2 regions of the Streptomyces sp. DF42 genome follow, and region 2 is predicted to be linked to the other one. Evidence: riboswitches for the same ligand, from Rfam matches in the RefSeq annotation. Region 2 holds a riboswitch; the other holds the start of a gene.

Region 1 (4,566 bases), 5.2 Mb from region 2:
CGGCATCCGCCTCACCGGAGGCCAGGACCTCACCGCGGCGATCACCCTTGAAGCCGTGAACGACCTGGCGCTCACCCCGGGCTCCACGGTCCGCGCCCTGGTGAAGTCGACAGAGGTCTCCCTCGCCACCGGCCCGGTCAAGGGCCTGTCCATCCGCAACCAGCTGCCCGGCACGGTCACCGCGGTCACCTCCGGCGAAGCGATGGCCTCCGTCAAGGTGGCCGTCGAGGGCGGCGAACTCACCTCCGCGATCACCAGGGACGCCGCCCAGGACCTCGCGCTGGCATCCGGCACAACGGTCGTCGCCCTGATCAAGTCGACCGAGATCTCGCTCGCGACGGCATAACGCGATGGGGCCCCGCCGAAGCGGGGCCCCTCGTCCGGGCTCAGTCCTCGTACGCGTCCAGCGGCGGGCACGAGCAGACCAGGTTGCGGTCACCGAAGGCCTGGTCGATCCGACGCACCGGCGGCCAGTACTTGTCGGCGGCCGACACCCCGGCCGGGAAGACAGCCTCCTCACGCGTGTACGCGTGCTCCCACTCCCCACGGAGCGCGGCGGCCGTGTGCGGCGCACCTCGGAGCGGGTTGTCCTCGGCCGGCCACTCGCCCGCGCCGACCTTCTCGATCTCCGCACGGATGGCGATCATCGTTTCGCAGAACCGGTCCAGCTCGATCAGGTCCTCGGACTCGGTCGGCTCGATCATCAACGTGCCGGCCACCGGGAACGACATCGTCGGCGCGTGGAACCCGTAGTCGATCAGCCGCTTAGCGACGTCGTCGACGCTCACACCGGTCGCCCTGGTCAGCGGCCGCAGGTCGATGATGCACTCGTGCGCGACCAGGCCGCCGGGGCCGTTGTAGAGCACGGGGTAGTGCGGTTCGAGCCGCTTGGCGATGTAGTTGGCGCTGAGGACCGCCACCTGCGTGGCACGCTTCAGGCCCTCGCCGCCCATCAGCCGGACGTACGCCCACGAGATCGGCAGGATCCCCGCGGAACCCCACGGAGCCGCCGATATCGGCCCGACACCCGTCTCGGGACCGGCCGCCGGCTGCATCGGGTGGTTCGGCAGATACGGCGCCAGGTGCGCACGCACACCGACCGGACCGACCCCGGGACCGCCGCCGCCGTGCGGGATGCAGAAGGTCTTGTGCAGGTTGAGGTGCGAGACGTCACCGCCGAAGTGCCCCGGCTTGGCAAGCCCCACCAGGGCGTTGAGGTTGGCCCCGTCGACGTACACCTGCCCGCCGGCCTCGTGCACCTGCGCGCAGATGTCGGCGACATGCTCCTCGAACACACCGTGCGTGGAGGGGTACGTGATCATCAGCACGGACAGCTCGTCGCGGTACTGCTCGATCTTCGCCCGCAGGTCCTCGACGTCGATCTCGCCGTCCTCGGCGGTCTTCACGACGACGACCTTCATGCCGGCCATGACGGCGCTGGCGGCATTCGTACCGTGCGCGGAGGACGGGATCAGACACACGGTCCGCTGCTCGTCCCCGTTGGCCCGGTGATATCCGCGGACGGCGAGCAGCCCGGCCAGCTCGCCCTGCGAACCGGCGTTGGGCTGCAGCGACACCTTGTCGTATCCGGTGACCTCGGCGAGCCGCTCCTCCAGCTCACGGATGAGCGTGAGGTACCCCTGCGCCTGCTCGGCGGGCGCGAACGGGTGCAGCTGCCCGAACTCGGGCCAGGTGACCGGCTCCATCTCCGTGGTCGCGTTGAGCTTCATGGTGCAGGAGCCCAGCGGGATCATGCCGCGGTCGAGCGCGTAGTCGCGGTCGGCGAGCCGGCGCAGGTAGCGCAGCATCGCGGTCTCGGAGCGGTGCTGGTGGAAGACGGGGTGGGTGAGGAAGGCGTCACTGCGCAGCAGAGCCTGCGGAATCGCCTCCCCGGCGGCCGCGTCCAGCGCCTCGATGTCACCCTCGACCCCGAACGCGGCCCACACGGCGCCCAGTTGGGCCCGCGCGGTGGTCTCGTCACAGGCGATCGACACCTGGTCGGCATCGACGAGGTGGAGATTGACGCCGTTCTCCCGTGCGGTGGCCACCACCTCGGCGGCGCGGCCCGGCACGAGCGCGGTGAGCGTGTCGAAGTACGAGCCGTGCACGACCTCGACACCGCCGGCGGTGAGCCCCGCGGCGAGGATCGTGGCGTACCGGTGGGTGCGCTGCGCGATGCCCCTCAGCCCGTCGGGCCCGTGGTACACGGCGTACATACCGGCCATGACGGCGAGCAGCACCTGGGCGGTGCAGATGTTGCTGGTCGCCTTCTCGCGCCGGATGTGCTGCTCGCGGGTCTGCAGGGCCAGCCGGTAGGCCTTGTGCCCGTCGGCGTCCACGGACACACCCACGAGCCGGCCGGGCAGGCTGCGCGCGAACTTCTCGTGTACGGCCATGTAGCCGGCGTGCGGACCGCCGAAGCCCATCGGCACACCGAACCGCTGCGTCGTACCGACCGCGATGTCCGCACCGAGCTCACCAGGCGACTTCAGCAGCGTCAGCGCGAGCAGGTCGGCGGCAACGGTGACGAGCGCGCCGAGCTCGTGCGCCTGGTCGATCAACGCCTTGATGTCGCGTACGGCACCGGAGGCACCCGGGTACTGGACGAGCACGCCGTTGATCTCACGCCCGGCGATCTCCGCCGGAACGCCCTCGCTGAGGTCGGCGACCACGACCTCCACGCCCGTCGGCTCGGCGCGGGTCTCGATCACGGCGACGGTCTGCGGAAGCACGTCCGCGTCGATGAGGAACAGGCCCTTCTTGTTCCTGCCCATGCGCCGGGACAGCGCCATCGCCTCGGCGGCGGCTGTGCCCTCGTCGAGCAGCGAGGCACCGGAGGTCGGCAGCCCGGTGAGGTCGGCGACCATCGTCTGGAAGTTCAGCAGGGCTTCGAGGCGCCCCTGCGAGATCTCCGGCTGGTAGGGCGTGTAGGCCGTGTACCAGGCGGGATTCTCCATCACATTGCGCAGGATGACGGGCGGGGTGAAGGTCCCGTAGTACCCGAGCCCGATCATGGAATCGAGAACCTGGTTGCGATCGGCCAGCGAACGCAGCTCGGCCAGCACCTCGGCCTCGGTACGCGCGCCCGGCAGATCCAGGGCGTCGGCGTTCTTGATCACATCCGGCACCGCGGCAGCCGTGAGCTCGTCCAGGGAGCCGTAGCCGACATGCGCGAGCATCTTGGCCCGAGCCTCATGATCGGGGCCGATGTGACGCTGCTCGAAGGGGATCCCCTTCTCGAGCTCGGAGAGCGGAATGCGATGGGCGGTCATTTGCGGAGGCCTCCTGGTCTGCCACGACCTTCGAGGGGTACCACGGCGCGGGTACCCGATCGGCCTCCCCCTCTGTCATCTCGACCTGAGAGCTTCACCGGACCATCCGAGGATGTCCGGCTTTCACCGTCGGTGAGAGCGGAAGCCGTCGACACCCGCCCTGCTTTCCAGAGTGACCTCGTCCGCGCGGTACGTGAGCCTGAGAGATTCCGGGGAGGATTTGCTCCTTCGGCGCCTCCGGTGGTGTCCGGAGGACTCTCCCGCACGGGGTCAGCAGCCGCTGTCAGCCTACCAGCGAGCGCACCACGAGGTCCTTCGAGTGGCCACCTGCCCCGATGTGCTCTTTTGTAGTGCTTACGAATGAGTTGCGACCAAGTGGAGGGCCCGTGCAGACCGACATCGATCCGCGCAACCTGATCGGCCGCAAGGCGTTCGACCGCAGCGGCACCAAGCTCGGCACCATCGACGAGGTCTATCTCGACGACGCGACGGGCGTGCCGGAGTGGGCGGCCATACGCACCGGCCTGTTCTCCCGAGACGCCTTCGTTCCCCTGGAGCCCAGCGAACTGGTCGAGGGCACCCTCCACGTCCCCTTCGACCGCTCCCTCATCAAGGATGCCCCCGACTTCGGGGTCGGCCGCCACCTCTCCCCCGAACAGGAACTTCAGCTCTACCACCACTACGGTCTCGACATCGCCTCTCCTCCCTCTCCTCCCTCGGTCCCGGACCGGTCCTTCGGCAGGATCGCCGGCGCGGAGGACGCCGACGCCTGACGTGCACGTCAACACTGAACCCCGTCCACGGAAGCCGCGGATCCAGCCGCCACCAACGGCAGCGGCTCCGCCTGTTCCAGCTCGGGGTCGTCGGTCCGGAAGGTCCGCACCCGCCCCGGCTCCGACTCGGGCGTCTCGAACCGAACGGTGACCCGCCCGAGGCCGCTTCCCTGCACCCACCCGTGCCCGAACTCGGCATGCCGCACATCGTGCCCCGCGGGCCAGCGCCGCTCGGCGGGTGCCTCCTGCTCCGGTACGGGTTCGTCCGCCGTCTCCTCCACCGTCGCCTCCGTCCGCTCCCCCGCGGCCTGCGCGAACAGATCCTCCTGCGTGTAGTCGGCGAGCCCGCTGACCCCGACACCGAGCAGTCGTACGCCACCGGTGGTGTCCACCATGTCCAGCAGCCGGGCGGCCGCCTCCCGCACCACCCCCGGATCGTCGGTGGGCCCCCGCAGCGTCTCGGAACGCGTCAGTGTCGAGAAGTCGTAGCGGCGCACCTTGAGCACGATGGTCCGCCCCGA
Region 2 (4,566 bases):
TCTGCTCGGCGACGTCGACGTGCTCGCAGCCGCCGTAGTAGCGGCGGCCGGGGTAGCCCTCCGCGTACTTGTTGGTGAGGACCGAGCCCTGGGCCTCCATGACGGCGGCCGGCGCGAAGTTCTCGGACGCGATCATCTCGAGGGTGGACTGCTGCCGGTGCAGCTCGGCGTCGACCGCGGCGGCGATCTCCGGGTCGAGCTCGTGCAGGGAAGTGTTCAGTACGGACATGCGTCTACGGCTCCTCAGCCGGCGTTCTGGGCGGTGTACTCGTCGGCGGAGAGCAGGTCGCCCGGCTCGTCCGTGACGCGGACCTTGAAGAGCCAACCGCCTTCGAACGGGGCCGAGTTCACCAGGGACGGGTCGTTCACCACGTCCTCGTTGATCTCGGTGATCTCACCGGTGACGGGGGAGTACAGGTCGCTGACCGACTTGGTCGACTCCAGTTCGCCGCAGGTCTCGCCCGCGGTCACGGCGGAGCCCACCTCGGGAAGCTGGGCGTAGACGACATCGCCGAGCGCGTTGGCCGCGAACTCCGTGATGCCGACCGTCGAGACGCCGTCCTCGGCGACCGACAGCCACTCGTGCTCCTTGCTGTAGCGCAGTTGCTGGGGGTTGCTCATGGCCTGAATTCTCCTGTACGCGAGGGAGTGCTGATGAATGGGTGACTGCTGGATACGCGTGTGAGCAGGGAGGATGTGCGCGGGGTCACGTCCGTGGACGGGCCGCCCACCGCCCAGTTTCTACTTCTGGCGCTTGTAGAACGGCAGCGCCACGACCTCGTACGGTTCGTGACTGCCCCGGATGTCCACGCCCACCCCGGGCGCGCCAGGGGCCGCGTGCGCCGCGTCGACGTACGCCATCGCGATCGGCCGGCCCAGCGTGGGGGAGGGCGCACCGGAGGTGACCTCGCCGATCACTTCACCGCCGGCCACGACCGGGTACCCGGCGCGCGGGACCCGGCGGCCCTCGGCGACCAGGCCGACCAGGACGCGCGGCGGGTTCGACTCGGCGCGTGCGGCGGCCTCCCGCAGGGCCTCGCGGCCCACGAAGTCGCCCTCCTTCTCGAACTTCACCACCCGTCCGAGCCCGGCGTCGAAGGGCGTGAGCGAGGTGGACAGCTCGTGCCCGTACAGCGGCATGCCCGCCTCCAGGCGCAGGGTGTCCCGGCAGGACAGCCCGCAGGGGACAAGGCCGACGGGCGCTCCGGCCTCCGTGAGCGCCTGCCACAGCTTCTCCGCGTCACCGGGGGCGACGAACAGCTCGAAGCCGTCCTCGCCGGTGTAGCCGGTGCGCGCGACGAGGGCCGGGACGCCGGCGACGGTGCCGGGCAGGCCGGCGTAGTACTTCAGGGCGTCGAGGTCGGCGTCGGTGAGGGACGAGAGGATGCCCGCGGCCTCGGGGCCCTGCACGGCGATGAGCGCGTACGCGTCACGGTCGTCGCGCACCTCGGCGTCGAAGCCGGCGGCCCGCTCGACGAGCGCGTCCAGCACCACCTGGGCGTTGGAGGCGTTGGCGACGACCAGGTATTCACTCTCGCCGAGCCGGTAGACGATCAGGTCGTCGAGGATGCCGCCGTCGGCCCGGCAGATCATGGTGTAGCGGGCGCGGCCGACGCCGACGGAGGCGATGTTGCCGACCAGGGCGAAGTTCAGGAGCTGGGCGGCCTGCGGGCCGGTCACGGCGATCTCACCCATGTGGGAGAGGTCGAAGAGTCCGGCCTTCGTGCGTACGGCGAGATGCTCGTCGCGCTCGGAGCCGTAGCGCAGGGGCATGTCCCAGCCGGCGAAGTCGGTCATCGTCGCACCGAGGGAACGATGCAGGGCGTCGAGCGCGGTACGACGGATGTGGGTACTGCTCATCGGACGGTCGTCTCCCAGGGCATAGCGGGACAGGCGAGGGCATTCCTCCCCATCTGTCATCGGAACCTGAGAGGTTCGCCATGACCGCTCGCGGCATGGCTTGCACCGTGGGTGGGGCCACCGGGAAACGGCGGCCCGCTTTTCAGATGTGCCTCGCCCGCGCGGTAACGGGGCCTGAGAGATTCAAGGGAGGGACTTGCTCCTTCGGCGCCCCAGCGACTTGGTGCTGGGGACTCTCCCGCGCGGATTCAAACGGCCGGTATGCAGTTGGCGCGCACATCATCGCACGCCGGGTCCGCGGGTGGCAGGCCGGATCTGCTCCTCCCTTTGTAACTGGCTTGTGGCAAGGCGATCACGAAAACACGAGACACCGCGCATTACCTTCTCTTTACACTCGAAGGGCAGGGGACTCCGTACCCGGCCCCAGGGGAGGACGATCACGGTGGACAGGACCACGGCGTACGCCACGAGCACGGCCGTCGCGCTGCCCGAGCAGCCCGCGGCCCCGGCCCGGGAGGCGTGCGGCATCCGGCCGGAACCCGTGGTCCGCGATCTGCGCGACCGCTCGGGGCGCAGCCCGCACGCCCTGCTCTTCGGCCCCCGCGACCTCGTCGTGATCACCGGCCTGCCCGGCAGCGGCAAGTCCACGCTGATGGAGCGCGCGGTGCGCGGCGTCCGTATCGACTCCCAGGACGCCCGCGACCGCTGGGACGCCCGCGCCTCCCGCTTCCTGCCGTACGCGGTCTACCGCCCCCTCGTCCGGCTCGCCCACTACGCCGGACTGCACCGCGCCCTGCGCGGCGGCGAGGGCGTCGTCGTGCACGACTGCGGCACGCAGGCCTGGGTGCGCGGCTGGCTGGCCCGCGAGGCCCGGCGCCGCGGCGGCCTCCTGCATCTGGTGCTGCTCGACGTCACGCCCGGCGCGGCGCTTCGGGGGCAGCGCGACCGCGGCCGCGGCGTCTCCCGCTACGCGTTCCTGCGTCACCGCACGGCGGCGGGCCGGCTGATCCGCGCGGTGGAGCGGGGCGATCTGCCCGAGGGCGTCGGCTCGGCGGTGCTGCTGGACCGGGACGCGGCGGACGTACTGCGCAGGATCGGCTTCACGGGCTGACCCCTTTGTCCGTCCCACCCGCTAGCCTTTCCGGTCACAGCAGTGGTCATCAGCAGGCAGTGGTTCTCAGCAGGCGGTCGGACACAGATGGACTTCCCTCCAGCGGATCTCCCCGCGGACTTTCCCGTACAGGCGCACCCCCATCCGCACGGCGGATGGCCAGGCAACGAACTGGAGGAGGTGCTGTCGGCCTCCCTCGGCATGCCCTCGGCGGGCGGCCGGATCATCGAGGTGCTCGGACGCAGCTTCGTCTGGGTCCCGCTGCCCGGCGGCGGCGGCCCGCACAGCGGCCCCCTCGACCTGCCGACGCTGGAGATCGAGGGCCAGGCCTATGTCCCGGTCTTCAGCTCAGAGGAGCAGTTCCGCCAGGTCGTCGGCTCCCACATGTCGTACACGATCGCCCCGGCCGTCGAGTTCGCCCGCGGGCTGCCCCCGCAGGTGGGCCTCGCGATCAACCCCGACGGCGTGGTCGGCGTCCCCCTCCCGCCGGCCGCGGTCGCCGAGCTGTGCCGGGCGGGCCGCACCCCGCTGGACGGCCCGGCCTCCGGAGCCCGCGTCAAGCTCTTCGAACCGGACTGGCAGGACGACCCGGTCGACTTCCTGGCCGCGGCCTGTGCCGAGTTCGCGCAGACGGGCGTGGTCGTCACGGCCCGCCGCTGCCTCGCCGTCGTCGAGACGGCCGACCCGGTGATGTTCGTGGGCGTCGAACTCTCGCAGCGGGAGGGCGACCTGCGGGCGCTTCCGCTGGCCGCCCTGGAGCGGGCGGCGACCGTGGTCGCCACTCCGTGGCCGGTCAACCTGGTCCTCCTGGACGTGACGGACGACCCCGTTGCGAACTGGATGCGGGAACAGGTGCGCCCGTTCTATACGGGCGATCACCTGTGAGTGCGGCCAGGGTCGAAGGCGCAACGAGTCCGGAGCTCCCGGGCGCTTAAGCTGTTGGCAGGAGTGGGGCAACTTCCAGAAGGGGCGGTACACGTGAGCGCCAGCGGCACCACGACCGGGACGGTCGAGCACATGCTGCGCCAGGTGACGCCGGGGCGCTACGACGCCTACGAGGCACTCCTCCGCGCACTGGCCGCCCCCGGCGCCGGCCAGATCTGGATGCTCCTGTGGCACGGCCAGGCGGGCTCCCCGGACGCCCAGTACGGAAACATGGAGGTCGAGGGCTACGGCTATGCCCCGTGCGTCACCTCCGCCCAGGAGCTCTCGGCCAGCGGCTGGAACAGGTCGTACGAGGTGGTCGACGGCCTGGACGTGGCCCGGACCCTGTACCCCGACCACTTCGGCCTCTGGCTCAACCCGCACGCCCCGGGCGGTGGGGTGGGCATCCCCTGGCTCGACCTCCGCCGTATCGCCACCGGCCTGGAGCGCCAGGCCGCCGGCCCGCTGCGCCTGTCGGATCCCGCGATCGAGATCCCGCAGTTCTATGCCCTGCTCGCGCAGAACGCCCACCGCACCCCGTCCGTCCGCTCGCTGCGCCGGGCCTGGGTGCAGCCGGCGCTGGGGGCGCCGTATCTCGCCATCGGCCTGGACGTGTACGACACGAGCCCGCCCGCGGTGGACTCGGTGCGGGCGATGATGCAGCAGTCCAT

Evidence for each region. Region 2 has a riboswitch for glycine ahead of gcvT (glycine cleavage system aminomethyltransferase GcvT). Riboswitches for the same ligand answer to the same signal wherever they lie in the genome.
Region 1: another riboswitch for glycine. It lies ahead of gcvP (aminomethyl-transferring glycine dehydrogenase); the one in region 2 lies ahead of gcvT (glycine cleavage system aminomethyltransferase GcvT).

Annotation. Positions count from the first base shown of each region.
Region 1 covers NZ_CM177859.1:1,566,666-1,571,231, forward strand. Annotated here, with positions in the region: gene ACYUED_RS07100 (TOBE domain-containing protein) at 1-346, shown strand, start outside; gene gcvP (aminomethyl-transferring glycine dehydrogenase) at 387-3,272, opposite strand; glycine riboswitch at 3,450-3,545, opposite strand; gene ACYUED_RS07110 (PRC-barrel domain-containing protein) at 3,659-4,045, shown strand; gene ACYUED_RS07115 (DNA polymerase IV) at 4,054-4,566, opposite strand, start outside.
Region 2 covers NZ_CM177859.1:6,726,788-6,731,353, forward strand. Annotated here, with positions in the region: gene glyA (serine hydroxymethyltransferase) at 1-229, opposite strand, end outside; gene gcvH (glycine cleavage system protein GcvH) at 244-621, opposite strand; gene gcvT (glycine cleavage system aminomethyltransferase GcvT) at 742-1,860, opposite strand; glycine riboswitch at 1,904-2,012, opposite strand; glycine riboswitch at 2,013-2,111, opposite strand; gene ACYUED_RS30975 (AAA family ATPase) at 2,297-2,971, shown strand; gene ACYUED_RS30980 (enhanced serine sensitivity protein SseB) at 3,059-3,856, shown strand; gene ACYUED_RS30985 (enhanced serine sensitivity protein SseB C-terminal domain-containing protein) at 3,950-4,566, shown strand, end outside.